DNA from 2 places in the Lysinibacillus sp. NPDC058147 genome. Region 1 is predicted to be linked to the other one. Evidence: riboswitches for the same ligand, from Rfam matches in the RefSeq annotation. Region 1 holds a riboswitch; the other holds the start of a gene.
What was found. Region 1 has a riboswitch for S-adenosylmethionine ahead of ACFVT8_RS22925 (bifunctional homocysteine S-methyltransferase/methylenetetrahydrofolate reductase). Riboswitches for the same ligand answer to the same signal wherever they lie in the genome.
Positions count from the first base shown of each region.

Region 2: it holds a riboswitch for S-adenosylmethionine, as region 1 does, so the genes downstream of both, metK (methionine adenosyltransferase) here and ACFVT8_RS22925 (bifunctional homocysteine S-methyltransferase/methylenetetrahydrofolate reductase) in region 1, are expected to answer to the same signal.

Region 1 covers NZ_JBHVUJ010000013.1:39,665-57,206, reverse strand. The annotation lists gene ACFVT8_RS22960 (ABC transporter permease) at 1-522, shown strand, start outside; gene ACFVT8_RS22955 (proline dehydrogenase family protein) at 601-1,575, shown strand; gene ACFVT8_RS22950 (response regulator) at 1,686-2,297, opposite strand; gene ACFVT8_RS22945 (sensor histidine kinase) at 2,314-3,462, opposite strand; gene desA (Delta(5) desaturase DesA) at 3,625-4,659, opposite strand; gene ACFVT8_RS22935 (GNAT family N-acetyltransferase) at 5,179-5,679, opposite strand; gene metH (methionine synthase) at 5,742-9,173, opposite strand; gene ACFVT8_RS22925 (bifunctional homocysteine S-methyltransferase/methylenetetrahydrofolate reductase) at 9,166-11,013, opposite strand; SAM riboswitch class I at 11,457-11,556, opposite strand; gene ACFVT8_RS22920 (protoporphyrinogen oxidase) at 12,026-13,414, opposite strand; gene ACFVT8_RS22915 (protoglobin domain-containing protein) at 13,671-14,960, opposite strand; gene ACFVT8_RS22910 (SEL1-like repeat protein) at 15,583-16,869, opposite strand; gene ACFVT8_RS22905 (YdcF family protein) at 16,938-17,542, opposite strand, start outside.
Region 2 covers NZ_JBHVUJ010000001.1:15,043-31,547, reverse strand. The annotation lists gene ACFVT8_RS00150 (alanine/glycine:cation symporter family protein) at 1-717, opposite strand, end outside; gene ACFVT8_RS00145 (alpha/beta hydrolase) at 843-1,649, opposite strand; gene ACFVT8_RS00140 (gamma carbonic anhydrase) at 1,786-2,307, shown strand; gene metK (methionine adenosyltransferase) at 2,480-3,676, opposite strand; SAM riboswitch class I at 3,964-4,082, opposite strand; gene pckA (phosphoenolpyruvate carboxykinase (ATP)) at 4,788-6,374, shown strand; gene ACFVT8_RS00125 (alpha/beta hydrolase) at 7,242-8,198, shown strand; gene ACFVT8_RS00120 (MBL fold metallo-hydrolase) at 8,341-9,294, opposite strand; gene ACFVT8_RS00115 (alpha/beta hydrolase family protein) at 9,378-10,154, opposite strand; gene ACFVT8_RS00110 (NUDIX domain-containing protein) at 10,138-10,602, opposite strand; gene ACFVT8_RS00105 (transposase) at 10,936-11,253, opposite strand; gene ytzI (YtzI protein) at 11,390-11,536, shown strand; gene ACFVT8_RS00095 (hypothetical protein) at 11,607-11,768, shown strand; gene yidD (membrane protein insertion efficiency factor YidD) at 11,765-11,998, shown strand; gene ACFVT8_RS00085 (metal ABC transporter solute-binding protein, Zn/Mn family) at 12,107-13,096, shown strand; gene ACFVT8_RS00080 (transglutaminase domain-containing protein) at 13,059-14,270, opposite strand; gene ACFVT8_RS00075 (hypothetical protein) at 14,536-15,003, opposite strand; gene ACFVT8_RS00070 (hypothetical protein) at 15,174-15,626, opposite strand; gene ACFVT8_RS00065 (o-succinylbenzoate--CoA ligase) at 15,697-16,505, opposite strand, start outside.

The DNA of each region.
Region 1 (17,542 bases):
AAAAAAGGAAAAGGTATTAAAGGTATTACATGGAAAATAGCGCTAACTCTCACTGTAGTAGAATTTGTTACGCAAGGCGTATTACTTGGTTTTCGTATTGTCCCCGCAACAGCGCAGTATATTATACCAATTAGCGGCATGATGATTGGTAATTCAATGGTATTATCGGTTCTATTTTTAAATCGTTTTACATCGGAAATTGCAAGTCATCAGAACAACATTGAGTTAATCTTATCGCTTGGCGGCACACCAAAACAGGCCATTCATCGACAACTAATGAATGCGATAAAAGCAAGTATGATTCCTACAATCGAAAGCCAAAAAACAATTGGTCTCGTTCAATTACCCGGTATGATGAGTGGCCAGATAATCGGCGGAGCAGACCCTATTCAAGCGGTTCAATTCCAGCTTTTAATTATTTTCGCCCTGCTCACAGCAGCGACATTATCGAGCATAATGATAGGTTTTTTAAGCTATCCTGCACTTTTTAATGAACGCATGCAACTACTTGAAGTGAAATAATTGTTATAGTAAAAACAATATTTATTTTCTAAATTATGTTATAATAAAGAAAAAAGAAATGCAGCGAGGAGAATGACCATGTTATTACGCGATTTTTTCATCCATTTATCTGAAAACCAACTATTAAATAGTACTGCAAAAAAATACGGACTAAAATTAGGAGCACAAAGTGTAGTAGCTGGTACAAATATTGAAGAAACAATTGCGAGCATTAAAGAGCTTAACGCACATAAAATCTCTTGCACAGTAGATAATTTAGGGGAATTTGTTTCAACTGAAGAAGAAGCAACAAAAGCTAAAGAACAAATCCTTGCTGTTATTGAGGCTATTCATGAAAACGGCGTTGATTCACATATTTCTCTAAAGCCATCGCAATTAGGTTTAGATATTGATGTTGATTTTTGCTACGATAATTTATATGAAATTGTAGAAAAAGCAGCCGCATATGATATATTCGTTAACTTTGATATGGAAGACTATGGTCGTTTACAAACATCATTCGATATGGTGGAAGAGCTATCCAAAACGTTTAATAATGTTGGTACTGTTATCCAGTCTTATTTTTACCGTGCTAAGGACGATATCGAAAAATTCAAGGACTATCGCCTTCGTATCGTAAAAGGTGCTTATAAAGAGCCTGTAGAGGTTGCTTTCCAAGATAAATTAGATATTGATTTAAATTTCATCGAGTTAATCGAATATCATTTACTACATGGTAAATTTACGTCCATCGCAACACATGACCATAATGTTATTGCACACGTAAAACGTTTTGTAGCTGACAATAATATTCCACTTGATAAATTCGAATTCCAAATGCTTTACGGCTTCCGTACAGATATGCAAAAAGAGCTTGCAAAAGAAGGCTATAACTTCTGTGTATATGTACCATTCGGCGAAGATTGGTACGGCTACTTTATGCGCCGTTTAGCGGAGCGTCCTCAAAATCTTAATCTTGTTACAAAGCAAGTATTTACGAAAAAAACGAACACAGTCCTTGCAGTAGCAGCAGGTGCATTCGTTCTTGGACGTTTAACAAAACGTAAAAAATAAGGTCATTATCTAACACAAAGAAGCCAGAAGCTTAGTTGAATAAGCTTCTGGCTTTAGTTGTAGATTTTCAAACTCTGTTTTTTCAAACACATGATATGTTACTAAGCTACTTATTTATTCCACCCTTTTTCCTTAAAGCGTGCAATAGCTTCAATACGATTCCCAACATTTAATTTTTCTAAAATAGTTGAGATATAGTTGCGAACAGTCCCTGCCGATAAAAACAATTCTGCAGCAATTTCTTTTGTCGTCTTCCCCTCTGCAACAAGTGTCAGGACTTGGCTCTCACGGTCAGTTAAAGGATTTTCGCTATCGTCCTCATAGACAAAATCAACGAGTTCAGGCGCATATATTCTTTTGCCATCCATAATCGTGCGAATGGCACTGACTAATTCTTCTATCGGACTATCCTTTAGGAGATAGCCACGAACACTAGCCTTTCTTGCACGCTCAAAATAACCCGGCCTTGCAAATGTCGTTAATATAATCACTTTACAATCCGAATCTATGCCATGCAGTTCCTCGGCAGCATCCAATCCAGTTTTCACTGGCATTTCAATATCCATAACACAAATGTCAGGCTGATGCTCTTCAACAAGCGCCAATGCTTCCTCACCATTTTTCGCTAAGCCGACGACCTCCATATCATCCTCCATACTAAGTAATGAGCGAAGTGCGCCTAATAGCATACCCTGATCTTCAGCAATTACAATTCGTATCATGTCACAATCCTCTTTTCTAAATGTTCTTCAGATTTTCTTTGACCTTCTGATGCGTAATCGCCACTGGAATAGACACTGTTAATGTAGTGCCCTCTTCACTTTCGATTTTAAAAGAACCGTTTATAAATTCTAATCGTTCTCGCATTCCCTTTAATCCATTACCCGTTTTCCAAGCTTGCTTTTTGGTGATTCCTTGCCCATTATCACGAACAACTAAATATACTTCCTTAAAATTTTGATGAAAGGCAATTTCACATTTTGTAGCACCACTATGCTTAACGACATTATTAACTGCCTCTTTTAAGCACATAGATAATACATTTTCTACAAGTGGTGGAACTTGTAATGTATCTTTATCACCATCAAATACAAACTCCATTTCAGCGGCCTTTAATATTTGAGAAATACGCATAAGTTCGTCTTCAAACCTAGCTGTTCGCATATCCGATACTAATTCACGTACCTCTTTTAATGCGATACTCGCCGTTTGACGAATATCCTTAATCTCTGTTAGAGCTTGCTGTGGATCACGTTCAATTAATCTTGAAGCTAAGTCACTTTTTAAGCCTATCATCGATAACTTTTGACCGAGTGTATCATGTAAATCCCGAGCAATACGTTGGCGTTCCTCAAAAACAATTAGCTCAGCTATTCGTTCATTAGCAGTTTCAAGCTGTCCCTCTAAATTTTCGCGTTTAGTTTTTGAATAAATCGTTAGCGGTAGAAGCACAACTGCTAGAATCGTTAAAACAACAAATGGTAATTGTGATAAAAATAATTGTAGCTCAACGAAGAAACCAACACCTGTAGAAATAACCGTAAATCCAATATGTAATCCATACATAATGTAGAAGCCAACAGGTTTACGAATATTTCCAATGAAGAAAGCTGTGAAAATTGATAAATACACATAGCCATACAATATGGTCATAACGATATTAATAACCATTTCAAAACTAATCCACATATATACAAGACCGTTTTTCGAATTCATGGAAAACCGATAGAAAATAAAATATAGCATTAAAAATGTAATACCTATTGATATTTCTATATAAGATGATTTTCTAAAAATGAAGAAAAACGGTAGAAAACAGAAAATAATCCATAAATATACACTGAGCATTGGACTATTCGGAATAATACTGTGCCATTTCCTCAACATAATCTCACGCTCTTTCCTACTTTTCCCTTATTATAACAAGAAAATTAATTTTATGCCTGCACACAGTTTTTACCGTGAACTGCTGTACAATTGCCTCATCCACAATATATGATTGACGGAAAACAGCCATCTCATAGAAGAGATGGCTGAAAAAATTTTTTACTAAGCAGCTAAACTGCCTTTTGCTTTTCGTTTAATTATTTCATAAACGTCTTTAAAAGTGACAAACTTACCTTGATCTTCATCATATAACTTATAGCGTAATGATTCTAAGCTTGTACGTAACGTAATCGTCGTTGCATTGTGTAATGGCGGTATTTCATTATGCGCCTTTTCAAGATTATAGTTTGGTACACGTGGAGCTAAATGATGTACATGGTGGAAGCCGATATTGCCTGTAGCCCATTGTAATAACTTTGGTAATTTATAATATGAGCTACCTTCGACAGCAGCCTTTACATAATCCCATTCTTTATCATGCTCAAAATAAGAATCCTCGTACGTATGTTGGATATAGAATAACCAAATACCAAGAGAACCAGCAATAAATAATGTTACACCCTGTACTAATAAAAATGCTTGCCAACCCATAAAGTAAACTAAAGATATACAAATTCCAGCAATAACGACATTCGTTAAATATGTGTTAAAGCGTTCCTTTTGTTTTGCGTCCTTACGATTAAAACGGTTTAATATTAACACCATAAATAATGGTCCTAAACCGAACATCACAAACGGATTACGGTAAAAACGATACCATAAACGTTGTCCTTTAGATGCTTGTAAAAATTCTTCTACTGTCATCATATCAATATCACCGATACCACGCTTGTCTAAGTTCGAGCTAGTTGCGTGGTGAATTGTATGTTCACGCTTCCATTTTTCATATGGGAATGATGTTAACACCCCAGTTACAAAACCAACCCAGTCGTTTGCTTTTTTACTTTTGAAAAATGAACCGTGTGTACAATCATGGAAAATAATAAATGTTCGTACGACAAAGCCAGCAGAAATTACACTTAAGCCAACTGTTAACCATGGTGAAATATCCAGTAACATATAACCCGCTACCCATAGAGCGATTAAAGGTACAATCGTATTCACCATTTGAAAAATACTTTTAGCTGTATCAGATTTCGCAAATGGTGCTACATCCTGGCGCAGTCTTTTTGTTTTTTCTTTATCTGTTGCCTTCATTTTTACTCCCTCGTTTCCTTTTCCTTATGACCTCATCATAAAACAAGAGTATAATCAAGCAACAGAAGCAAACATCACAAAAAGGATATGACATTTGTCATATCCTTTCAGATTGTGTTCAAAAGAATACATATAAAAAATGTGTATCAATAAACAAAGGTTGATTTTCACTCCGAGTTGGCGCTTTCCGCGGGCTTGGCTTCAATCTCCTCGTCACTGCGTTCCTGCGGGGCTTTCAGCGCAAGCTCATCCCGCAGGAGTCGCCACTCTACGTGAAAATCAGCATCTCCTCAACATTAGTAAAAGTAGAAACGCTAAATCAAAAGAATATAGCTATAATTAAAATATCATAAAGATCCAGCATAATAGATATATTTGATAATTTTTATCCAAGGAAAGCCTCACTATGGACCTCACAAAATGCTGATTGAGTCTCACAATTAAACTTACTTTACAGCTTTATGCAAACAAAATAGAGTTTTTCTTCAGCCTGAAAAGATATGACATTTCATGCCTTTTCTATGCTTTTGGTCCAGCTAGCTGTAGCTGATAAAATACAAGATCTAGCCATTGTTCAAATTTATAGCCTGCATTTTTAATTGTACCTGCATATTCAAAGCCTAGTTTTTCATGTACTTTAATGCTTCCGATGTTTTCACCATCAATGCCCGCTACGAGTGTCTTCACACCTTGCTCTTTAGCAATTCTAATAAGCTCATGCATTAATTGTGACGCTATCCCCTTTTGATAATGATCCTTATGCACATATACAGAGTGCTCCATTGTGTACTTATAACCTGGATATGGACGGAACTGACTATATGTTGCAAAGCCGGCTACATTGCCATTTTCATCAAAGACTAGCAGTGGATTACCGATCGTTTGTTGTTCCTTGAACCATTGTCTTTTTTCTTCTAACGATTGTGTTTCATATCGATAAACGGCTTTGCTCGTTAAAATAATATCATTGTAAATATCTAAAACCTCAGGTAAATCTTTTTCTTCCATGAATCGAATCATCATGCTCACGTCCTAACGCATAATTGCTACTATTACATAAAATTTCACTACTTTTTCAAGCACTACACATTAAAATATCGAGCATCCGGGTGTGCAAAGACGATTGCTGAAACAGAAGCTTCTGGTTCCATCATAAAGCCTTCCGTTAAATGCACACCAATGTCCTCTGGTTTTAATAAGCCAAACAATTTCTCTTGATCCTCTAAGTTCGGACATGCTGGATAGCCGAATGAAAAGCGCTGTCCTTGATATTTTGCCGCGAAACGATCACGCATCGTAAATTCTGTAGCATCTGGGAAGCCCCACTGGTCACGAATTTCTTGGTGCATACGTTCCGCAAAGCCTTCCGCAAGCTCAAGGGCTGTAGATTGTAATGTATGACTTTCAAGGAATTTCCCATCCTCTTTTAGCTGACGAGACTTCGCCATAACTCCTTGTCCTGCCGTTACCACCATTAAGGCAATATAGTCCATTTCACCGCTTTCAACTGTTTTTAGGAAATCTGCAAGACATAAAAACGGTTCAACTTGCTGACGCGGGAAGGTAAATCGTTCAATTTCTGTTTTGCTATCTGTTGGATCATAAACGACTACATCATCCCCATCTGCTTGTGCAGGGAAAAACTGATACATACCTGATGGTTTCAATAAGTCACTTTGTAAATAATCGTCGACTAAATCTTTTAACTCCGTTGCTCTTGCATTGCCAGCATCAAGTAATTGCTGTACTTGACCCTTTAAACCTAGGTGATGTCCCAGTAATGTCCGCATATTAACATATGGATATAAATGCGAAACAGCATATTCTCTCTTTACATGGCGTCGCAAATCAGCTGGAAGAAAGACAGATGCTTCCTTTACCGTGCGTGCAGGCTTTACAGTTACTTCTATTACAGGGCGGGCCGCTCTTTTTTCGTCTGCCTCTAAGCGTTTTTTGCGAGATTCCTCAATTTCAATTAAGAAATCCGCACGTGTATCTGTCCCCATTAACCGATTTACCTGCTCTAATCCTTGCATCGCATCCTTTGAATAAATGACAGGCCCATTATACTCGCTGGCGATTTTTGTTTCAGTAAAGCGACGAGATAATGCCGCCCCCCCTACTAAAATAGGTACGTCAATACCCGCTTCCTTGAAATCCTGAGCTGTAATAACCATTTGCTGTGCTGATTTTACAAGTAAGCCTGAAAGCCCAATGAAATCTGGCTTCTCCTTGCGAATCGCTTCTATTAATTGGGCAGGTGTTACTTTAATACCCAGATCAATCACTTTATAGCCATTATTACTTAAAATAATATCAACAAGGTTTTTCCCAATATCATGCACATCGCCTTTTACAGTAGCAAGTACCATTTTCCCCTTGCCAGCACTCTCTTCATCTTTCTCCATAAATTGCTCTAAATGTGCTACTGCTGCTTTCATAACCCCTGCTGATTGTAATACTTCTGCTACGATCAGCTGATTATCGTTAAATAAGCGGCCAACCTCTGCCATTCCATCCATTAAAGGTCCATTAATAATATCAAGCGGTGTTTCGAAAATTTCACGAGCAGCATCTAGATCTTCAATAAGCCCTTCCTTCGTACCTTCTAAAATATAGTAAGCTAAGCGACCTTCTACTGTTTTCGGAATATCTGCCTCTGTTTTTTCCTTCTTTTTATCACGATAGAAATCCGTGAAGACAGCTAATGTTTCATCATTTGTATTAAAGAGTAAATCATTCGCTAGCTTAATTTCCTCCTCAGGAATGGATGCATAACGTTCTAACTTCTCTGTATTAACAATTGCATAATCTAAACCAGCTTGTGTACAGTGATATAAATATACGGCATTCAATACTTCACGACCTACCGGTGGTAATCCGAATGAAATATTACTTACACCAAGCACCGTTAATGTACGTGGCATTTTTTCTTTAATAAGGCGAATTCCTTCCACCGTTTCAAGTGCCGAACCAATATATTGCTCATCTCCTGTACCTACTGGGAACATTAAAGGGTCAAAAATAATATCTTCAGGTGCAATACCCCATTTTTCTGTTAACAATTTATATGAACGCTCAGCAATCTCTAGCTTGCGTTGTCGATCAACCGCCATGCCCTGCTCATCGATTGTACCAACAACTAAAGAAGCTCCATATTTTTTTACTAGTGGTAAAACAGCGTCAAAACGCTCCTCTCCATCTTCTAAGTTAATAGAATTAATGATGGCTTTCCCTTGAGAAAACTTAAGTGCTTCCTCAATTACTTTTTCATCTGTCGAGTCAATAACAAGAGGTACTTTTACTTTTTTTACAACCTCCTGCATAAAGCCACGCATATCCGCCAGTTCATCGCGGTCTGGATTTGCCAAACAAATATCGATAACATGTGCTCCATTTTTTACCTGGGCACGGGCTATTTCTGCTGCTTCCTCAAACTTCCCATCAATAATTAAATTTTTAAACTTACGAGAGCCGATAACATTTGTCCGTTCTCCAATAAATAATGGACGCATAGAATCGTCATACACTAAGGGCTCTATACCAGATACTACATGACCATGTGTCGCATCTGGTAATTGCCGAGGCTTTTCGTCCTTTAGCACCTCCCGAATAGCCTCGATATGTGCTGGAGTAGTACCACAGCAACCTCCGACAATATTTAGCCAGCCCTTCTCTGCAAAGCCTTTTAGCTTCTGTGACAGTGATTCAGGTGACTCATGATAGCAACCTTCCTCGTCAGGCAAGCCTGCATTCGGATAACAGCTAATATAGCCTGTTGAAAGCTCTGCTAGTGAACGAATATGATCAGTCATAAACTCTGGTCCAGTCGCACAGTTTAAGCCCACTGACAATGGCTTAATATGCTCGATAGAAATGTAAAAAGCATCAATTGTTTGGCCGGCCAATGTTGTTCCCATCGGTTCAATTGTTCCCGATATCATCACCGGTAGCACTTTTCCAGTTGCCTCAAATGCACGAGATACACCCAATGTCCCTGCCTTAACATTGAGCATATCCTGACTAGTTTCTAACAATAGGACGTCCGATCCAGCTTCGATTAATGCCTTTGCCTGAACATAAAAGTTTTCCTCTAACTCATCAAATGTAATACCACCTGTAACCGACAAGGTTTTCGTAGTTGGTCCCATAGCCCCCGCTACAAAACGAGGCCAATCGGATGTTGAAAACTCATCTACTGCTTTTCGTGCAATTTCTACAGCACGTTTATTGATTTCTTCTGCCTTCGTACCAAGATCATATTCATTTAATACAAGTGGTGTACCTCCAAATGTATTTGTACAAATAATATCTGCTCCAGCCTCTAAATATTTTCTATGAACCTTTTCAAGCACATCTGGTCTAGTTAGCACGAGATTTTCATTACAGCCATCATATTCCTCGCCGCCAAAATCCTCTGCCGATAAATTTTCATTTTGTAGCATTGTACCCATTGCGCCATCAAGAATTAAAATTCGTTTCTCTAGTTGCTCTTCAATCAAATGCTTAGCCATTTATACTTACCCCTTTTTTCTGTTCATCCAATTGCCCAATATATTTCATTAATTCTAGTGTCATATCGTAGCGTAAAAATGGTGTGATGAGGTAAATTCCATTGAAATATTCCGCTGCTACTTCTACTAATTCCTTGGCAATTGCAATTCCTTCTAGTGTTGCGCGTTCCTTATCATCACCACAAGCCTTCATACGGACTAACGCTTCATCCGATAGTTTGATACCTGGTACTTCATGATGTAAGAACTCCGCACTTTTATAGCTCGTTACTGGCATAATACCTATATAAATTGGTGTTTCTAAATGCTTTGTCGCCTCGTAAATTTCCACGATTTTTTCCTTTGTATAAACAGGCTGTGAAATAAAATAATCTGCCCCATGTTCAATTTTCTTTTCTAATCGAGAGACAGCTCGATCTAGTACACGTACATTAGGGTTAAATGCAGCCGCTACAGAGAAATTCGCCTTTTTGCGAAGTGGTTTCCCTGAAAACGATACACCTTCATTTAACTGTTTTATTAATTGGATTAACTCCATCGAAGAGACGTCATAAACGCTAGTAGCCCCCGGGAAATCGCCTACCTTTGTCGGATCTCCAGTAACTGCTAAAATATCATGAATCCCTAGTGCATTTAATCCCATTAAATGTGATTGAAGACCAATTAAATTACGATCTCGGCATGTTATATGTGTCAACGGGCGTACCCCGTGCGTTTCTTTCAGTAAGGCACCCATTGCGACATTACTAATCCTTGGAGAAGCGAGTGAATTATCTGCCATCATGACTACATCCGCGCCAGCCTCATATATTTTTTTTGCACCTTCAATAAAGTTTTCAATTTCTAAATGTCTTGGTGTATCTAACTCCACTATTACGGAGCGTTCACGTTTTACTTTTTCATGTAATGGCTCATAATTTGCTGGCTCTGCCTCACGGACAATCTCTACTTTTTCTGGTTTTGCATACTTTTCCTCGACTGGGGATAGCTCCTCTAAGTACTTTTTCGCCGCAGCAATATGCTTTGGTGTCGTACCACAGCAGCCACCAATTAAACGTACCCCCTGATCACGCAGCTCTACAGCTGCTCGACCAAAATAATCTGCCTCCGACTCATAAACGACACGGCCATCCTCCAAATCAAGGAGAGATGCGTTCGGATATGCTGACATAAATGCCTTATTAGGAAGCTCTACTCCTTCGAATGCTTGTATAGTATGGTGAGGACCTAAGCGACAGTTAACACCTACGATATCAGCGCCTAGCGATTCAAGTTTATGTAAGGCGTTATTTAAACTCATTCCATTTTGCAAAATTCCAGGTTCGTGCATAGAAACTTGAGCAATAATCGGTAATTTCGTTTTACCTCGTAACATTGTTAAAGTCGCTGTTAGCTCTTCAAAATCATAATAAGTTTCAAGTAAAAGGCCATCTGGATTTCCTGCAAGTAAAACTGTTGCCTGTTCATCAACTGTTGCTAAAATTTCCTCTAACGTTGCGTCACTTTTACGAATACCACGGATTCCCCCAATAGTACCTAAGACAAATTGTCCGCCATCTGCTGCTGCTCGTTTTGCAATCGTTATAGCGGCTTCATTAAACTGCTGTACACGAGATTCTAATCCATAGCGAGCTAATTTTATGGCATTAGCTCCGTAAGTATTCGTCTGAATAATATCGGCACCAGCTGCTATATATTCTCTATGAATCTTTTCAATTAATTCCGGTCTTTGTACATTCATTTCCTCATGGCAGTACTCCAAGCCATAGCCGTATAAAACCGTACCTATTGCACCATCTGCTGTAAGAACATGCGTTTTTAACCTTTCAAGCAATCCCATAAAACTAGCCTCTCTTCCTTTATCTTTATCAATTATGCCTCGGCATAATTGCGTCCGGAATCGGCTTTGTGCTTAGGCCTGCGTGATGCAGGTCAGTTAGCCGTTATCGCATGGATGCGATGATTTTAAGCTAACATCCTCTAAGCACTCCTTTCCGATTACGTGACATCCGCCGGAGGCTTTAGGCCAACACGAAGTTGGTCACTCGGTCGTAGCCTCAGGACGTGGCGATCTTAGACTGAGTTCCTCTATTCAGCAGATATATGGATACCCGCTGAAAAGCAACTTAAATCCGCATTCATCTCACCACCTATATAGGTGGGAGACTTCTGTAGCTGGCGCTTCGCTTTCGCTACATAAAACATTCGCTGAAAGAAGTTAAATAAAAAAGCCTTCTTTTATAAAAAAAGAAGGCTTTTACGTCGTTTCGTAATTGTTTTTCCTTCTCATCTTCGACACAACGGTCTTCTGGATTTAGCACCTGACAATAAGTTGGTTGCTGAAGCTTCATAGGGCCAGTCCCTCAGCTTCTCTTGATAAGAATTTAGTATGAATTTTTTAAATAATTAAAAGAATCATATCCTTTACGAACGATTGAGTCAAGACTATTTCACATAACTAAGGATAATTTTACGAAAAATATTATATTTTAACTTCATTCAGCAGATGTCTTTTTGTACCGAAAGCGTAGCGACAGGTACAAATGTTTTATGTAGCGTAAGCGAAGCGACAGCAACCACAACACACGACTGAGTGACCAACATCATGTTGTTGCTGTTGCTACGTTGCACTACGCTTTCGCACAGAAAACATTTGTTGGCCCAAAGCCTCGGGCGGATGTCACAAAATCGGGAAAGAGTTCTAAAAGGATGTTAGCCGTTATCGTATCCATGCGATAACGGCTAACTGACCTGCATCGTATAGGCGTAAGCACAAAGCCGATTTCAGACGTATTGTTTATCTGCACGATAGCGGCAATTATGCTAAAGCATGGTTGATTTAATTCAAACAATCACGAGAGTTTTCCAGAAATTTCCTCACCAATTTTTTTACCATTTTGAATACACGCACCTATGCCTACTCCAAAATAAGAGCAGCCCGCTATTGATAAATTTGGATAGTTTTTCTCAAGTTCTTGTAAGAGCCCTTGCAACGCTTCACGATGTACCAAGTCGTACTTCGGCATCTGGTCGATCCATTTTGTTACGTCAACAACAGTTGGTTTTTCCTCAATCCCTAAGCTTTTTCTTACATCCTCTAGAGCAACAGTTGCTAACTCTTCATCTGTCATCATACGCAATCGCTCATACTCAGGGTTAATGCTCTTATAAAAAAGTCGCACAAGTAATTTTCCTTCTGCTGAGGTGTGTTTCCACTTGCGACTTGTCCACGTTGCTGCATTACATACAACATCCGAATTATGTGACACAATATAGCCTGTTCCATCTGCTGGTAATCTATTATCAGGTATATCGAATCCTAAATAAATCGTAATTGCGGATGCAGTATTGAATTGTTCAAAATAACCATTCAAAGATTCATCCTTCAACAAGCTTTGTACTGATTCATTTGGCAATGCCATTACTACATGATTTGCTTCAATTATTTTACCGCTTTCTAATGTAACAGAGTATTGATTCTCCTGCTTTTTAACACTAATAGTGGCAATCCCTTTTATAATTTCTACATCCGTTAGTGTTTCTTCAAGTCGATCTATTAGTGATGATAAACCATTTTTAAATGATATAAATTTTTTATTTGCAGCTTTCAAAAATTGTTCTCTGTTTGCATCGAAACCTTTAATAATACTACCGTAATCGTTTTTATAATCGATTAAATACGGTAAAGTAGAAGCAATTGAAAGTTGGTTTAGATCTCCAGAATATACACCTGCAAGTACGGGCGCTATTTGGTTTTGAACAAGTTCCTCACCTAAATAATACGTTAAAAATTCTCCAATTGAACTTTCCTTTGTAAACTCTTCATTTGGCATTGTTAAATCCTTTAATGCTTCTTTTTTACCTTCCTCCGATACAAGCGTACTTTCCTCAAGTGATTGTATGCTCATAGGAATACCGAACGTTGAGTCTGCTGGGATGGCATGTAGCTCATTATTTGTGTAAATATACGAAATACCTGTTTCGTTGTACGTAAGATTTTGTTCAAAATCAAGTTCCTTTACTAACTCTATGACACCTTTATGACGCGCCACAATGGAATCTGCTCCTGTTTCCATGATGAAGCCTTGTTCATATGCAGAGTGAAGCTTGCCACCAAGGTATGTATTTTTTTCAACAAGCACAAGTTTTACATCTAAGTTTTTCTCCTGAACTTGGCGTTGTAAATAATGCATCGTGCACAATCCCGTAATTCCGCCACCTAATACTACAACTGTTTTCATATTAACCGCCCCTATTTTTAGTTCTTTATTCAGTATAAACTTTTTTTATCAAAAATTACGTTAAACCCTTTACAAATTTAGCAAAAATGGAGCTATCCAGCGCATTGGATAGCTCCATTTCTTTCTATATATTCGTGTTTCTACCTAAAGGATACTATATATTAACAGTTGATATAGTACTATTTGTGCCCTAAAGTGAGTAGCATCTAAAAAAATAGGAATCAACAATTTTCTTCGCCTTTTGCTTATCTCTTCATTAATTTAAATTTTGTGCAAAGCTAGCTAATTTTCCAGCTGAATTTTTCACCTCGTTAAAGGCCATACCTAATTCACTTAGTACTTCCACTATTGCTTGTACTTCTTTTTCCATCCGACCATTTTGATCTTTAGCCTCGGTCATAGCTTCTAATATGTTATTAAATTGTCCTTCCGTTTGAACCATATTTTCCTCACCAGAGGCTACCTCTTCTTGAATATTACTAAGCGAATGAACAAGTTTATCTGTCCGCTCATTTGTTTTATGCAGTAACGTCGCTACCGATGTGACAGATTCCTTTGTTTGAATCGACAGTTTCCGTACTTCATCTGCAACAACACTAAAGCCTTTACCCGCTTCTCCAGCACGAGCCGCTTCTATTGCCGCATTTAAAGCCAACAAGTTTGTTTGGTTGGCAATATTTGTTACAACATTCATAATCGATTCCATTTCCTTCGACATATCTGTCAACTGTGCAATATTTTCCGCTATATCATCAAGCGAATAAATAATATTACTCATATTTTGCGATTGACTCTTTAGTCGTTCACGACCTTCTAATGCCTGACTCTCAGCCATAGTCGAAACTTGAAGTGATTTTTTCGCTAGTTGTTTAATCTCATCTGATTGTCCACTTAAGAGATGAAATGAATTGTTCGTTTCCTGAGATATTGTGGCAAGACCTTCCGAAGACTCTACAATTTCTTGCTCTATTGCTTCTTTCCTACGTTCCATTTTTTCATGAAGTTGCTCAATTGTGTGCTCAAACGCCTCTAAAACTAACTGTTGCTCAAAATTAGAAATTTTTGAGATAGCACGAATTGTATTCAGTTGATCCATAGGATGACTAACATGTTCTTCAACTAAGTCAATAAATGAAGCCGTCAAATCTTGAAAAGCACAAATATACCATTGTGTTTTAAGTCCGATATGGACGTGTACCTTGGCAATTTTAACTCGTCTTTGATAAAAATCATCATCAATCGTACCATTAAACATTTCAATAATATGACGTCGTAATGTAATTTTCAGCTTCTCCACAGAACTATGTCTATTAATAATATCTACTAGACTACGTTCAGTTCCAATCATTTCATAAAATCGATTAACAATGTTATCAATATTGCCTTCTACAAAAGGTTGAAACGCTTTTAAATATTGTAAATCCTGCTTTGTCAATTTGATCAAATCAATTTGCCTTTTTATTGAATGGCGATGAGCTATATCCATTGTTACAATGTATTGCTCTAAATCTAACGCCGTGGTCTTTCTCTGTCTTTGAAAGATCACACATTTCCCCTCTTTCATACCGTGTACTTTTAAAAAGCTGAGAAAAATCTAATTCCGTCTACCAAAAATATAAGAGGTCAGGAAGGCTCCATCTGTGACATTACTCCCCAAGTAGTCACCCATCCTTCACTCCAATCAACTTATAATGTCATCCCTAACTTTTAGTGATAAGCCCAGGATGTTAGTTAGCCATCATTATCTACTTACATTATTTATGACGCTGATTTCTGTTTCAGGCTTCAATTTAATAGATACTGTTACTAACTACTCTTTCAAAATCCCTCATATACCTTATACATTTTATAAATAGCTGTCAATTTTAAAATATACACATTTTTCCATATAATGTACAAAAGTACCTATTATCTTATTTATTGTCCAAAGCAAAAAAAAAGCTACCACAATACTTTTGGGTAGCCAATTTACATCATCTTTGTTTTTTTATGCTTACTTTTCCCTTGTTTTAGTTTGCAGTACTATCGCTTTATTATTCTACTATTTTTACAATCAGTAAATCATAGTGATATAAACCTATATACTGTTTCGAAATAAGCACTTAATACTCACATATAAATAGTTTATAATCGAATCTAAATGCCTATTATTTTTTAATTAAAAACACTTACATTCCTTTTAATTCTTGCAGTAAATCTGCAGCTTCCTCACTTCCTGCATTTGCCGCAAGTCCATACCATTTTATAGCCTCTTTAATATTCCTAGCTATTCCTTCCCCTTTATTGTATATGTGCCCTAGTTGTAATTTAGCCTCCAAATCACCTTGAAGAGCAGCCTGTTTAAACCAATGAATACCCTTTTCAATATTTCGTATACCTGTTAACCCTTGGCTCCAAATAAAGCCCAAATCATAAAAGGCATCGATATGATATTGCTCTGCAGCCCTTTCATACCAATATAATCCACGGTTCACATCTTTAGGTCGCCCTAGGTGTCCCTCTAAATAAATTCCCCCAAGCCGGTATTGTGCCTCAACATAGCCAGCTTCTGCAGATTTTTTATAGTAGCTAAATGATTGCTCATCGTCTTTGTCGATTCCTAATCCCTGCTCGTAAATAATTCCGAGCGTAAACATGGCCTCTGCCACACCTTTTTGAGCGGCGAAGTCGAACCATTTCTTCGCAAGTACCAAATTTTCTAGTACCCCTTCACCATTAAAATACATATCTGCTAAATTATTTGCAGCATCCGGATGCCCTTGCTTCGCGGCAGCTTCATACAATAAAAAAGCCCTATTATAGTTTTCTTGAACACCTATACCTTCAAAACAAAAATTACCAAGTGCATATTGTGCATCGGCATTGCCTTGGGATGCTGCTAACTCAAACCACTTTACTGACTTTTCTGGTTGGAAATATTCGCCGTCAATTACACTATAATACTCTCCAAGCTGAAATTGCGCATCGGCATCCTGATCCTCGATGGCATCTTTGTATAAGTCGATGATTTCCTCATGATCTAGATCTTCTTCGTCAAAGGCCTCAACCTGTTCATTTTGGTGAACAAAATACCATTCCAATATATCAAGTACATCATCAACAACTTCATTGCAATTAGATAACTTCTCCAGTGAAGAAATTTGCCAAATGAAAATATAGATAGGGAGTGGAATTGCTTCACGCAGTAAATCATCATATTCAGCTAAAAGCGTTAGCACATTCTCCTGTACTGACTTCGTCTGTTCTGGATGTATAATTTGTAAGTGTCGTTGTTGATTCTTTTTCAAGAGTCCTTGCACAACTTGATATAGTATTTTGTGCAAGGTTGTTAATTGTACTTGTTCGACAGTTATTAAATTTATGTTTTGCGCAAACCATGTATCTTGTGTTTGCGTGAGCTTTTGTAAGGATACAATTCGCTCTTTATTTTGCTTTGCTAAAATTTGCCCATACATTCATTTCCCCCCTTGCACACTAAAAAAGGCGCCTTGCCACTATTATATGGAAGACAGTTTGAATTTGGTTACACATATGCTCTCAAGATTAGTCCAATGAACAATGTAATGAACAAAAAGGCAGTGATATGTATCCATTTATACATTTCTAATAAGCCAATAAATTCACGTGTAAATGCATTAGGTACATAATAAAAGGCAGTCTTCGAACCAACACCTTGTGCATCAAGCTTTGCCTTTTTTGCATAAATACTTGCACGAAAAACATGAAAATTATTCGTTACGAATAAAGATCGATATTTTTTGCCTTGAGCATGCTTATCCATAATTTTTTTAGAAAATTCCATATTTTGTTCAGTATTTATCGATTGATCTTCCATTAATACTTTTTGACCTGGTATTTGATGTTCGTCAACTATATATTTTTTCATGGCATATGCTTCTGATACCTTTTCATCATGTCCCTGTCCACCTGAGACAATAATGTAAGGTCGTTCTCCATATTTTAGAAATTGCTTTACTGCCTCATCTAAACGGCTAGCTAAAAGTGGTGGCACCTTATCTCCAATTAGTCCTGACCCTAGCACAATAATATAGTTAGGCTCGTAAAGGATCGGCGTAAAATGATATAGAGTGGCATAGGCCATTATGCTTGTATATATAAACATTGTAT
Region 2 (16,505 bases), on a different contig from region 1:
TGCGCTAGAAAAAATTAATGAAAATACAGCTGGTACTTCTTTAATATTCATTGCAATAATGATGATGGCCATCAGAATATATGCTAATGCCATAAACGGTACAATGACCTGAGCAGCATTGGCAATCCATTTGACACCACCGATAATAATAGTACCTAATAATACGACAATAATAAGTCCTGTAATCCAAGTCTTAACATCGAAAGCGTTTTCAACAGCTGTCGCAATTGCATTCGATTGTACACCCGGCATCAAAACTAGCATGGCAGCTAATGCGGCAACAGCAAAAATAACTGCAAACCACTTTTGCCCCATTCCTTTTTCTATGTAAAAAGCTGGCCCACCACGATATTCTGTATCTTTCTCTTCTTTATAAATTTGAGCCAATGTCGACTCAACGTAAGCAGTTGCCGCACCGATAAATGCGATTGCCCACATCCAAAAAATAGCACCAGGTCCCCCCATCCCGATTGCTGTAGCTGTACCGGCAATATTACCTGTACCTACTCGACCAGATAATGCGATAGACATCGCTTGGAAAGATGAAATCCCCTTTTCTGATTTTTCGCCTTTAAACATTAAAACAAACATATCTTTAATATGTCTTACTTGTAGGAACCGTGTAATGATTGAAAAAAAGAGCCCTATTAGCAAAATGCCATAAATAAACCACGGTCCCCATAAAATCTCATTAATTTTCCCGACGATTGTTTCCATTTTACCCCTCCAATTTGAAAATAATACTTTGAGTCATTATAGTATTACACTTTTCAGAAAATTACAACATTATATTCAAGTAACAAAAAGTAGTAATTTTTCTAGTTAATTGGAGGGGTAATTCTCTATTCAATTATATAACCAATTCTTCGAAGAGCATTATTAATAAAATCACGTATATAAACAAAAATCTCGTCACGCTCTACTTCATGAAATAGATTATGATAACAGTTTGCCCATTCTTTGAATTGAAACTCTGTAAATTCCATCTGATGTAGCCAGTTACGCGTTTGTTTAGTTTCAGTAATATTATCTTTTTCAGCTGTCATAACTAACATAGGCATATTAGGGAATTCAGCCTTAGGCAATAACACTAAATTGCGCATCATTTGCTGTAGTTCTCGATACCATTTCACTGAAACGATTGACGAAAAAGGAACCTCATCCTTCATCTCATCTCTACCCTCTAAACTGCGCGTTAATGATTCTAATGTTATTTCATGGGTCAGTTTCACATTTGCAGTCAGGGCACTTAAACTAGTTAATGCATTTGATAGTTTACCTGGCAATAGCTTTAAATGAAGCCAAGGTGAAGTTATGATAATCCCTGCGCATTCATATTTTCGTTTTTGCATGGTATGTAGTAATAGTGTCGCACCAAGCCCATGTCCTATTAAAAAGACAGGTAAATTATACGAAAAAGCATTCTCCATTAAATGCCTTGTATATTTGTTGTATTCTTTAAAATCTTCATCATGAACACGCGAAAATCCTACATTTACCCCATGATTAGGTAAATCCCCCATGACTATGTGGAAGCCTTCCAATCTAAGTTTTTCTATAAGCCATGCATACCATCGGTGATTTTCATATGCACCATGAAGAATAGCAACCACAGCCTTTGCTTGTCCATCAGCTTCCCATTTCCACATTTCACATAGTCCTCCTAAAAAAATAATTACACAATGATTATATCGGAATATCTAGCTCATTTTAATTTTATATTTCCATCAAGTTGCGTATTTGATACGATAATATTACATCATAGAAAGAAAAGAGGCGATCCTCATGATCTATCCATTTAAAGGTAAAACACCCAATATCGATCCGTCTGTTTTTATCGCCGATTATGCAACCGTTACTGGTGACGTTACAATAGGTGCTGAAACAACAATTTGGTTTAACACAGTTATACGAGGGGATGTATCACCGACAATTATCGGAAAACGAGTTAGTATTCAAGACCTCTGTTGCTTACATCAAAGCCCTAAATATCCGCTCATTATTGAAGATGAAGTAACAGTCGGACATCAAGTAACTTTACATAGCTGCACGATTCGTAAAAAAGCCTTAATAGGTATGGGCTCTATAGTATTAGACGGAGCGGAGATTGGAGAGGGTGCATTCATTGGGGCGGGTAGTCTAGTACCTCCTGGCAAAGTCATTCCTCCAAATAGCTTAGCATTAGGTCGTCCTGCAAAGGTTGTAAGAGAATTGAATGATGAAGATAAAGAAGATATGGAACGCATCATACGTGAATATGTAGAAAAAGGACAATACTATAAATCTCTTCAAACAGAAAATAAATAGCTATTTCAACAGCTCCACGTTTGCTTGAACAGACGAACCATACATAATTATGATTAGGAGCTTCTCTTTTTCGATAAAAACAGCGAAAGGGGCTATAAGAATGTTGAGCCCCTTTCTGTAAAAGTTATTTTAAAATATTTTTCTAGCTACTTCATTACTTTAGCTGAATAGCTTAGTAGCCTACTTTTTCTTTTAATGCGTCAGCTTTGTCTGTTTGTTCCCAAGGTACATTTAAGTCTGTACGACCGAAGTGACCATATGCTGCAGTTTGCTTATAAATAGGGCGACGAAGGTTAAGCATTTTAATAATCCCTGCTGGGCGTAGATCAAATAGCTCGCGTACCCATTTTACAATTTCACTTTCCGCAACTTTTCCTGTCCCGAATGTATCAACAGCAATAGATACAGGTTGTGCAACACCAATCGCATAAGCTAGTTGTACTTCAGCTCGTTCTGCTAAACCAGCTGCTACGATGTTTTTTGCCACATAGCGTGCTGCATACGCCGCTGAACGGTCTACCTTAGTTGCGTCCTTACCAGAGAAAGCACCTCCGCCATGACGTGCATAGCCACCGTATGTATCAACGATGATTTTACGTCCAGTTAGACCAGCATCCCCTTTTGGACCACCAATTACGAATCGGCCAGTTGGGTTGATGAAATATTTAGTATCGGCATCAAGTAATTCACTTGGAACAACTGGAGCAATAACGAATTCTTTTAAGTCTGCTTGAATTTGCTCAAGTGTAGCTTCTTCGTCATGCTGTGTTGAAATTACAATCGTATCCACGCGCACTGGTACATTGTTTTCATCATATTCAATAGTTACTTGTGTTTTTCCGTCTGGACGTAAATATGCTAGTTCACCAGATTTACGTACTTCCGTTAAACGACGAGCCAATTTATGCGCTAAACTAATTGGTAATGGCATAAGCTCTGGTGTTTCGTTACATGCATAACCGAACATTAAACCTTGGTCACCTGCACCAATTGCTTCAATGTCAGCATCTGTCATAGAGCCTTCACGCGCCTCTAATGCTTGGTCAACACCTTGAGCTATATCAGGTGATTGCTCACCAATAGCAACAAGTACTGCTAGGTTTTCAGCATCAAAGCCATATTTCCCACGTGTATAACCGATTTCTGCTACAGTATCACGAACGATACCTTTAATATCTACATAAGTAGAAGTAGTAATTTCTCCTGCTACTAAAACTAAGCCTGTAGTTACTGTTGTTTCACACGCTACACGTGCGTTTGGATCTTCTGCTAAAATTGCATCTAAAATGGCATCCGAGATTTGATCACAAATTTTGTCTGGATGTCCTTCTGTTACACTCTCTGATGTAAACAGTCGACGGTTTGTCATTTGGTTTCCTCCTATTACTTTTACAAATAATATTTGCGAATTAATACGGTACTCATTACCCATGTCAAGTCCGCTCCTAAAGATTGAACTCTTAAGCCGTTGTTGCTGTCGTCGCACTTTCGCACAATAAAACAGCTGCTGCTCTTAACACGAGGGTTTCGAAAGATCCGTCATTTAATAAGGAAAGGACTATATACTTACCTTTATATTCGTTTTTAACAATAAAAAAATCCTTTTCCCACGTTTACTTAACATGAGGAAAGGAATAATGACTTCATAACCTTTCACTCTTATCGTTCAAGGGGTTTCCCCTTGCATCAGGTTGGCACCAGCGCATGTCGTGAAATGTTTCATGCAGGTTGCCGGGTTTCATAGGGCCTGACCCTCCACCAGCTCGGGATAAGAGTATCCGTTCAATATCTCATAATACGGAAAAGGTCGAACGTTGTCAAATATTTTTCACTTATTTCAGCGGATGTTCAAAAAACCGCTGAAATAGAGGAACTCAGTCTAAGAACGCCACGTCCTCTAACAATTTATCTGTGCGACAGCGACACAGACTGAATGACCGACATCACGTTGACACAAAGCTGATTCCAGACGCAATTGCTGGGACATAATTGATTGTATTCTTATAAAGAAAGTATGGGTTATGTAATTTGGATTATGCTGTAATTTGAAACAAAATAATCCCTATTCTCCACCTCACATCATGTGTTAACATATGTGTGACCCTTTACAGCACATTTTGTGGCTACAGAACATGTGGTGGATGAATATGATCCTAGCCTCTTTTCAGTTGACACAAGCTCCAACTTTAAAAACAGCTAAGACTTCACATCCTGTGCGAACCTCATGTCAACAAAAGCTTCCAAATGCATTTTTGCTGTGTCGAAAGTGATTGTGTGATCACTTATAATAAATAGGGTAAAAGGCAATATAAAAACGAATCTATTTACTTTTTGTCGTTTTCTTGAAAAGTAATAAAATCTGAAAAATAATTTCTTAATTAGTATAGATTATTTAAGCAATTGTGTTATACTAATTTTGAAATTAAGAAAATCTCCCTCGAACTCTAGGGAATACTATAAAAAAGGATGGTATTTAATCGATGAATTCAGTAGAAATTGCAAACGAACTGAAGGAATTATTAAGCGGCGGTAACATTAATGTTCAACTTTCAGTACCACAATTAGCTGAAAAGGCTACTTCTCGTGGTGAAGCTATGTTAACAGTAGATGGCGCAGTTCGTGCAGAAACTGGCAAATACACTGGTCGTTCACCTAAAGATAAATATACGGTAGAAGAAGATAGCACAAAGGATAAAATTGACTGGGGCAAAGTTAACCGACCAATTTCTTCTGAAGTGTTCGATAACTTATATGTAAAAGTAGTAAAATATTTAAAAGAACGTGACGAATTATTCGTATTCAAAGGCTTTGCTGGTGCTGACAAAGATTCACAATTAAGCATCCAAGTAATCAATGAATATGCTTGGCACAATCTTTTCGCTCATCAATTATTTATCCGTCCAACTAAAGAAGAATTAGCTTCTCATGTTGCTGACTTCACGGTTATCTCTGCTCCTAACTTTAAAGCAGACCCTGCTGTTGATGGCACAGCTTCTGAAACTTTCATCATTGTATCACTTGAAAAGAAAATCATCCTAATCGGTGGTACTGAATACGCTGGTGAAATCAAAAAATCTATTTTCGGTATTATGAACTACTTATTACCACAACAAGGCATCCTTTCAATGCACTGCTCAGCAAACGTTGGCGAAGCTGGTGATGTTGCATTATTCTTCGGTTTATCTGGTACTGGTAAAACTACTTTATCTGCTGATCCTGACCGTAAGCTTATCGGTGACGATGAACACGGTTGGTCTGATAATGGTGTATTCAACATTGAGGGTGGTTGCTATGCGAAAACAATTAACCTTTCTGCTGAAAAAGAACCAGAAATCTACAACGCAATCCGCTTCGGTTCTGTTCTAGAAAACGTAGCTGTTGATCCAGAAACTCGAGTTTGTGACTATGATGATGGTTCATTAACAGAAAATACACGTGTAGCTTATCCAATTCAATACATTGAAAATATTGTTGATCCATCTGTTGCAGGTCACCCAAAAACAATCATCTTCTTAACAGCTGATGCATTTGGCGTATTACCTCCAATCAGTAAATTAACAAAAGAGCAAGCAATGTACCACTTCCTAAGCGGTTTCACATCTAAACTTGCTGGTACAGAACGTGGTGTAACGGAGCCAGAACCAGTATTCTCAACTTGCTTCGGTTCTCCATTCCTTCCACTTCCAGCAACAGTTTATGCTGAAATGTTAGGTCAAAAAATTGACGAGCACGGTGCACAAGTATTCTTAGTGAACACTGGTTGGACTGGTGGCGAATACGGAACTGGTAGCCGTATGAAGCTTTCTTACACTCGTACAATGGTACGTGCTGCAATTGACGGCAAATTAGCTAATGTTGAAACAATTCAAGATTCAGTATTCGGTTTAAACATTCCAACTTCTATTGAAGGTGTACCAACTGAAGTGCTTAATCCTCGTGATGCATGGGCAGACAAAGCTGCTTATGATGCAAAAGCTGCTGAACTTGCTGGTTTATTCAACAAAAACTTTGAGAAATTCTCAAATGTTTCTGAAGCTATCATTAATCTTGGCGGTCCATTAAAATAATTTACTAAACAAAGGGAACGATTTTCAGTCGTTCCCTTTTTTGTGTTGAAAAACTTTAATTTCAATAAAATTAAGGTGTCCTATTAAGGCTCCTCTGCACAACGAGGGGTTGATTTCCGTTCCGACTGGTCGCTTTGCCGCTGACGCTTCGCTTTCGCGCAGAGCAGAGCTTCCTGGGGGCGTCCGATGAGCCGCTTCGCTTCGCTCCAGGGTCTCGGGCCAGCACGATGCTGGTCACGAAGGCGTTATCACAGGACGTGATGGTTTTAGCCTTCGTTCCTCTATTGCTGATCCCCAAGGAGTCGCCCAGTCTCCACTCCAATCAACTATTTCACTAAGCAAATATTTTCTTACATGTTTCTCTTATTTATAGTGTGAAATCAATTTTTAGCAATAAATGGTTTTTATGCGAGGTCGAGGTGGCAACAGCAGATGTTTTTGTACAAAAGCGGAATGTCAGCAACAACAGTTGTACAATCACTTTACTGTTATAAGTCTATTCTGATCGATTATGGTGAGTAGCATAACTTTCACTTTTAACATTAAATTAAATTTATAAAAGTTCTACGTTATTGCTGATTGGAGTGGAAGGCTACTCGACTCCCGTGGGAAAGCGAGACAGGCGAGACCCTGCACGAAGCGCAGCGGAGGAAGCGGCTCGACGCTCGCCCACAGGAAAGCGAGTAGCCTGGAACGGAAATCACCCACATTTATAGTGCCACAACAATCACAAAGATTTACTTAACTATTTTGTATTTTAACACTATAATAGGGATCGATTAGATTCGTTCCCTATATTATAAAATTCTACTTTTCATATTAGTATCTTTGTGTATAATTCATAATAGTAGTTTTAGGGGGATGTATATGAAAAAAAAATATAAAGTGATTATTACCATTGTCAGTCTTCTATTAGTATTGTTTGTTGTGGCTGGATTTTTTGCGGGGAATTATTTTTATAACTTTGCCTTAAATCCTAATACTGATAAATCAGATGTATTTAATGCTCCGCACAATGCTATTGCTGCTAGTCCTAAGGATGTTAAAGAAAAAGAAGAGAGTGAGAAGTGGTTTAAAGAGAATTATAAGGACTCTTATATACAGTCTTTCGATGATTTGAAATTACATGCCTATACGCTTAAAAATACAAACGAAGCAAATAAATGGGCAATTGTTTTCCATGGATATTCATCTGAAGGTTCACAAATGACAAAGTATGCTAAGCATTTTTATGATTCAGGATACAATGTTCTCGTACCTGATGCAAGGGCTCATGGAAAAAGTGAGGGTGACTATATCGGTATGGGTTGGCATGATCGACTTGATGTAGTCTCTTGGATTAATAATATTACTAGTTCTGATAAAAACGCTGAAATTGTTTTGTATGGTGTTTCCATGGGAGGCGCTACAGTAATGATGGCCTCAGGAGAGGATCTACCTGGCAATGTTAAGGCTATTATTGAGGATTGTGGTTATTCTTCAGTTTGGGATGAATTCTCCTATCAATTGCAAGAAATCTTTAATCTACCTGAATTTCCTATCATGCAATTTTCTTCAATTGTTACGAAGTTAAGAGCTGACTTTACGCTTGGTGAAGCTGATAGCGTCAAGCAAGTAGCAAAATCGAAAACACCTATGCTATTCATTCATGGAAGTAACGATACATTTGTTCCATCTGATATGCTAAATGAAGTATATGAGGCTGCCAATGTACCGAAGGAGAAATTTATAGTTGAAGGTGCTGGACATAGTGGTGCAGAAAATGTTGCTGGAGACGCTTACTGGAAAACTATTAATAACTTCTTAGCAAAATATATAGAGTAAATGCCTTTTTCTACCGTTCAGGTGCCTGCCATGAAGCACCTGAACGGTTTTTTAGACAATAAAACTCCATTTTGAAAGAGAGTTAATAAAATGGAATAAACTCTCTAAATGAAATTTATATCAATCCCCTACAATTCAATTTTTAGAAATAGATGCTTTGGAAACCTTGAAGTATTTGTAAATCAATTTTATCTGCTTTTGTTCTCTGAATGATAAAATCCAATCCTTTTTTTGTGTTATCTGCAAATTTAGGCAATGCTTCAAGAGCTTCTGTTAAAGGTTTATTGAAGTTGTCCCAATGTATTGGGATAATAAGTTTTGGCTGTAATTTCCGTACGGTTTGCTCATAATACATATTTTGAAAGTCTCGATCTTGAGCTCCTAATACTCCTATTCCTAAAAATAAAACATCAGCATGAATGTCATCTAATGCCCCTTCTATATAATTAGCACTAGGCTTAACAAAGAATGATTTATTGTGATGCGTAATCAAAAAATCGTATGAAGAATCTTCATGATAATCTAGAGCTTTTGCTGGCTGTTTAAGTGGTTCTTTTATTTTTTCGCCTTCGTCAAACGTTGGTGAATGCTTCGATTGAAGGACAGTAACAGTAAAATCACCAAACTGCATAGCCGTATTTACTTCGTATACAGACATCTGTTTTATATTAATACCATTACCAAGTCCTATATTAATTGCTGATTCTGAACCGTATACATGCGTCCCAGTTTGTTTAGCGATATAAGCTAAATCTAACGCATGATCATAATGTGTATGAGCAATAAACAATCCCCGAAGCTTATTATTATCTATTCCTATTTTCTTAAAGGCTTTATTTACAGCATCTGCATCAGTTTTTACAGTACTGAAAGGCAACATTTTTAATAAGGGCGGCCTAGAAATAAAACCATCAATCATTAATTGTGTGTTGCCATCATCAAATAATAAAGATGATGTTCCTAAAAATGTGACCTTTATCTGATCTTGATTTAATGCTTTTTGCTTGGTTTCCGGAGCGTAATATTCCTTGTATTGTTGAATATCTGCTGAAGGTGTTAAAAACTTAAAATAAACAAAAGTCGAAGCGATTATCATCAATACTAATCCTACAATAATAATCTTGCGCCTTTTACTTATTATGTATTTCAGTTAACACACTCCTCTCAAACCATAATAGTTTATTGACGCTTCATCCACTCGCAAAGTGCATGTACTGTTTCTCTATTTTTGGCCGGTGGATACTGATGAGCATAACGAAGATCATACCATGTTTCATATCTTTTATTAGCATCCTTTAAATAAAATTCTAACTGTTTTGCATGTTCAATATCTACATTTTCATCACGGTAGCCATGAATAATAAGTACTGGAGCTGTAATATGCTCTACCTCAAAAAGTGGTGTTCGAGCATCATATGCCTCTGGTACACGATTAGGCGTCCCTCCAATAACACGCTTCATCATCCTACGCATATCTGTCCGCTCCCAATATGTAGCTGTTGCATCAGATACTCCTGCCCATGTCACAACGGATGTAATATCTCTACGAAATATTGCGGTCCAAAGTGCCATAATACCACCACGTGAAAAACCAAAAACATGAATATTATCATTGCAAAACTGTTTTAGTACGTCTACTGCGTATACAGCATCATATCGATCAGCTCCTGCAAACTCATCTCGACCTTCTCCACCTCGATTGCCACGGTAATATGGGGCAAAAACAATAAAACCTTGAGCTGCAAACTGTGCGACACGCGAAGGTCTAACCATACCAATACTTTGCATACCTCCCCGTAAATACAAAAAGCCATCATATGTACCTTCTGCCTTAGGCTCCGCTAATAACCCCTTTACACGTAGACCCTGTGACATATATATGATTTCCGTTAAACGAATAGCTGGATTGGGCGAAGGATAAGGACGTTTTTCAACGATCTCACCATTGATCATAATGTTTCAACTCCTCCAGCATTTTCTGCATTCCTTCATCTTTCATATGAAAGCTTAAATTTGGATGATTGGCAAATTCTTCATCCGATAACCAAGTCATCCCTGATGTTTCTAAATCAAAATCAATGTCCTCCTGCCCTGCAAACTGTGCAGTAAAGACCGTTTTACAAAATAAAATGTCATCATGTACGGCGTATTCTGCAAACCATTTAAGATTTTTCACCCGAACACCGGTCTCCTCAAATACTTCCCTTATTGCTGCCTGCTCTAATGTTTCTCCATGTTCTTGCTTTCCACCTGGAACCTCGACACCACGACGTTTATGAATTGTACATAACCATTTATTTTCATGTTTTAATAAAACAAGTACATGCTTAGGCTCAGTATTCAATTCGCCTCTAATAAAACTTAAGTCCACTCTAAAACCATTTAAATCTGTAAATGTGAACATGCTCTTCAACTCCTTTTCTCGTTCTTCAGCGTCCAACGATGATCTTTTATTTCACTATAGTGTAATCATATCGCTACAATCAACAAATTAAATCACTAATATTCAACTTCCATTAATAGTTGGAATACGCGACTAACAGGAGGTAATACCGTATTTAATATTATATTTATTCGATTACAAACAGCAACAGCTCAACAAATTGAAATTTCTCTATTGCTAGCTGCTAGTGCTCAAAATACGACCCCCTCTCTGTTAATCCCTCAAGAGTTGCTCTTTGCTGTTCAGTTTGGCAAAACAAAAAGGATCACCGAAGTTTTTTCAGTGATCCTACGTTTAGACACGTTTGTTGAAGTAAGGAAGTTGTTCTACAAATGCCTTCGTATCCGCATCCCCATATTCATGAACTAGTGCATAGATTTTTTTTAAGCGCAAATCAATTTCATCATTTTCTCTATCAAGATGATATTGTATATATGGCAATTGCGCTCGCCATGCATTTGAAATTTCTAACATCTGCATTTGCTGAAAAATCTTTTCAAAGACATCTAATGCTTGGCGATCTATATTTAGTTCAAAGTTCCACGGTCCTGCATATGGGTTTGTATAATACGTTCTATTGGCAAGTGAAAAATATACACGCTGACGCTCCATCACAAAACACTCCTTTTACCATAGTATGGTGGTAAAAGGAATGTTTTATTCGCTGGAATGTCAAACTTCCTTCACAACTAAGTAATATTATCTAATTTATAATAAGAAGTAATGAATAAAGAACGGAGTGAATGCAATGAGTTTAATCACGCTATTAATTGTAGCAGCAATCATCGTTATTTTAGTAACGATCGCGACTATTATTAGTGTCAATCGTGCGTATGCTTTTAAACATACAGTTGATGAAAAACCTCAGCAAAGCTTTCATCAAGATGATGACTAGTTCAATTTCTACATTTTTTCAAGAGATTCTTTTATAATATTATTAACAAATAGAATTTGGAGTGAACGCAATGGGAGTACCATTACCAATAATCATAATGATCGCAATGATGATGCTTATGTTTGGCGTTTCTGTCATTGTCTTGTTGAAGAAAAAAGGTAATTTCTTTACACAAACTATCGATGCTAAACCTAAGCAAATTAACGCTCAACAAAAGGATAAACAAATATGAAATATCCCTTTATATGGCTCATTAAGTTTTACAGAAAATTTATATCACCCATGACGCCGCCATCTTGTCGCTTCCATCCTACTTGCTCCTCCTATGGACTTGAAGCTTTTCAAAAACACGGTGCCATTAAAGGATTCTATTTAACGATTAAACGTATATCAAAATGCCATCCATTCCATCCAGGTGGCTTTGATCCTGTACCTGAAAAATGGCCTTCGAAAAAGAATTAATTTTCGAGGGTCATTTTTTCTTGTACTTTTTTCAGTTGTGAGTTATTATAGGAACTGTTCTAAAAAATAAATCGTAATGATTACTATTTGAAAGAGGTATGCTATAAGATGAAAAAAGTACTTTTATTATTTTTAGTTGCAGTCCTTGCCCTATTTACTGCTGCCTGTGGGAATAAATCAACAACATCTAAACAATCAGAGACAAAGGATAAATTAACAATTTACACAACTGTTTATCCATTAAGTTATTTTGCACAACGAATTGGTGGCGATTTTGTAGAGGTTTCTTCTATTTATCCTGCTGGTGCCAATGAGCACACATTTGAGCCAACACAAAAAGATATGATGAAATTAGCAGATGCTAATATATTTTTCTATATCGGCTTAGGGCTCGAGGGCTTTGTTGAAAATGCTAAAAAAACTCTAGCTAATGAAGATGTAACTATGGTGGCTACCGCAGATCAGGTTTCAGATGAAAAATTAGCCATGAGCACAGGTCATACACATGATGATGAAGAGGACGCACATCATGATCATGAAGACGGACACGATGATCATGATCACGGTAATGTAGATCCACATGTTTGGCTATCACCAACTATCAGTCAAGACTTAGCACTTTCCATTAAAAACACTCTAGTTGAAAAAATGCCAGAACAAGAAGCTACATTTACAGCTAACTACGAGGAATTAGTAAAAGAACTACAAGATTTAGACAGCGAATATAAAGCAATGGCTGATAAAGCGCAAGAGAAGACGTTCTTCGTATCACATGCATCATTTGGCTATATCGCAGGACAATATGGCTTAAAGCAAGTTCCAATAGCCGGTTTAAACTCACAAAATGAGCCTTCTCAAAAAGAACTTACGGCGATTGTTGATAAAGCAAATGATTTGCATATTCACTACATTTTATTCGAGCAAAATGTCTCTTCTAAATTATCCGAGGTTATCCAAAAAGAGGTTGGAGCAGACTCTCTTGTCTTGCACAATTTAAGTGTTTTAACAGCAGAAGATGTAAAGAATAATGAAACTTACTTCACCCTTATGAAGAAAAATATTAAAACTTTAGGTACTGCATTAAACGCTCACAAATAAATAAGTAAGGAGGTGCCCTGAATATCGTATGGGGCACCTCCTTTATTATGACATACTTTTCTTGTGGCATTCTTTTTTCCGTTCTATAAACAGTTATTAGCCCTTTTTTCTTATGCAAAGCATTTGGTATTATCTTTTGATTAGCCTTTACTTCGGCTACATTACTTTCTAAAATGATTGGTTCCCATTCATTTAGGTGCATCTGAACCTGAATAGGATTATCGCTTTTATGATCTTTTAAAAGCAGTCTACGTTGTTCTATTAATTGAGTAACTGTTTGTTTATTTTTACTTAAGATGGATAGCCCTTTATCAAAGGTAAATTGACTATCTAGTATTGGTTTTGTCAGAACCTCAATCTTATTCTTTTTTTGTAAATCAACATAGGCTTCACTTGTAGCTGCTGGGAAACTCGTATAGTCCCAAGAGTGATCCCGTGCTAATTGGCGATCAGAAACTAAAAAATAATTATAAAGTACCTCACCCTTACGATCAGGTAATGGATCATCCCACGTAACATCGATATGATACCATGCATTATCAAGCTTCACTAAGACCCAGGCGTGTAGCTGTTCCTCTACTTTTCCTGGTACATATTGTACCTCAAAGCCTAGCATCTCTAGCATGCGGTAAAGCACTAGAGCATATGCTTGACAAACTCCCTTGTTTTCAGTAAGCAATGTGTAGGGAGAATATTGACTTCCTTTGGTGTCCTTTGAATATTCAGCAGATAGAACGATAAAATCATGTGCAGCTTGTATTTTCTGCAATTCACTTAATCCATGCATAGGTGCAATAATATTCGCCAAAGTTTGTTCTACAAATGCCTCCTCTTCCTGTGAAATATGATAGGTAAACTCAAATGTAATGACAATATTATTGGCAAAACCATCATATTTCCATTTAAAACCAGAAATATTGGCGTAAATATATGGATCCTGAATAGCATGTTTAATGAGCTCAGATAGTTCATCTTTTATTTCGGATGTATTGCCAGTATAACGAACGTCAAATTCAGTAGATAATTGCATAACTTGTTTTTGAATTAGATGTTGTAGTGTTTCTATTGAATTGGCAGTTGCAATATTCTCTTGTTCATAGTTTGCGAATACTTGCACATGACTCATTTGTAGAACAAATAATATAATGACAACATTATATATATATTTTCTCATATGAGCCATTCTCCTTTACTAACTAGTTTATGCCTGTTATTTCTTATTATGTTAATGAATGATTAATTTAATCCTAAGAATTTACTAAAAATTTACTCTTAAAACGAATAAAAGAAGCCTTCTTATAAATGAAGGCTTCTTTCATAGGGTTGGAAAAAACTTAAAGAGGTGACCTGATTGTACATCTGTTACTGCCATTTTACTTTTCACACATCAAAACATTGCTGGAGTGTCGTTTTATCAATAACATATCAAAAGATACATACTATGTGAAGTGATTGATTGGAGTGTGGAGGCTGGGCGACTCCTTGGGGATCAGCGATAGAGGAACGAAGGCTAAAAGCATCACATCCTGTGATAACGCCTTCGTGACCAACATCGTGTTGGCCCGAGACCATGGAGCGAAGCGAAGCGGCTCATCGGATGCCCCCAGGAAGCTCTGCTCTGTGCGAAAGCGAAGCGACAGCAACAAATGTTTTATCTGTGCGAAAGCGAAGCGGCAGCAACAAATGTTTTCTGCGCGAAAGCGAAGCGGCAGCAACAAATGTTTTATCTGTGCGAAAGCGAAGCGACAGCAACAAATGTTTTCTGCGCGAAAGCGAAGCGGCAGCGATAAAAGCGCCCAGCCGGAACGGAAATCAACTCCACGTTTTGCTAAAGGGCATATTTTTTCTATTCGATTATAACTAGTAGCTAAGAACGGAAATTCCTCTGATTTAAAGTACCAAAACATTCATAAAGCTTTCCTTTTTCAACAACATAAACGAAAACTAATAACGGGTTCTCTTGATGGGGGAGTTTTAAAAAAAAACCACAAACAGCAATACTTTTCTCATTCTATAAAAGTAAAAATAAACACATAAAAGAGCATCGATTCCGATGCTCTTCTAGTAAGAAAATTTATTACATTCTTTTTGTTTCAGTAATTATAGGCTCCTCATATGAAATAATATCGATTATATGGTTCAAACAAGGAATTTGATAGTGAACGAACTGTTTTTCAGGAAATATATCTTCAGCAATTGTTCCTTCTTTAATAAAATCCAAGTACCTAGATTTAGTATAAATTCTAAAAAAATTGCCATCGAAATTTTCGTAATCATCCATTACAGTAAAAGATTCATCAATAATGGAATAAGCAACATACGTTTCAAAATCCAATTGCAGAATTGGTAGATTGTCATCAACTTCAATTGCGGATGCCTCTACTTCAAACGCATCTGTAATTTTTACAAATTCCTTGGTATTGTTCACAATACACCTATCAATAAGTACTCTCAGTGAACTCTCTTCTGGTTCAAACAATTTGTTTAAATATATATACCCTCTAAATTCCATCAAATCTTGAAAATTCAATTCTTTACCCCCATTTTGAAAGTCTATCTGAGATAAATTAAATTTTTAATGTCAAACACCTATAATTTTTTTAGTCCATTAATTTTCTACGAAGTAGCTTATTAGCGCCGTTTCTCGGGAGCTCGTCCGTAACAATAATTTCTTTTGGTATTTTATATTTCGCAAGCTTCTTTTGACAAAATGCTTGTATTTGCTCTACCTGTACTTCTTCTTTTAATACAACAAAGGCGATTGGTACCTGCCCCCAAGCATCATCATCGACACCACATACTCCCGCTTCCTTAACAGCAGGGTGTGTAAGTAGCACATTTTCGATTTCAGCAGGATAAATATTTTCGCCACCTGAAATAATTAAATCCGCTCGACGATCAATGACAAATAAATAACCTTCTTCATCTATATAACCAATATCCCCAGTATGGAGCCAGCCATCAATCGTTGCACCTTTTTCGGCAAAACGACCAATGTACCCTGGTGTAACATGTGGACCACGTATGCAAATTTCTCCTTCACCATTATCATTCGGCTCAGCAATGCGAATTTGATTAAAAAATAATGGTTTTCCCGCTGAACCAATTTTTTGCATTGCATCCTCATTTGCTAATGTTGCAGTTTGTGACGAAGTTTCTGTCATACCATACGTTTGAGCTACAGCTAAATTTAATGCATGCGCTCTCTTTAAATAATCCACCGGCACAGGTCCACCACCCGCTAGCATCATTTTAAATTTCGGTGAAGCTTGTGCATTGTTCTGTTCAAGGGTATGTAGAATCCTTTCCAGTGTGACAGCGACTACTGACATATGTGTAACCTCGCCATCCATAATATTTTGTGAAATGGCTTCTGCATCAAACTGATCATATAAGTGCACTTTATTGC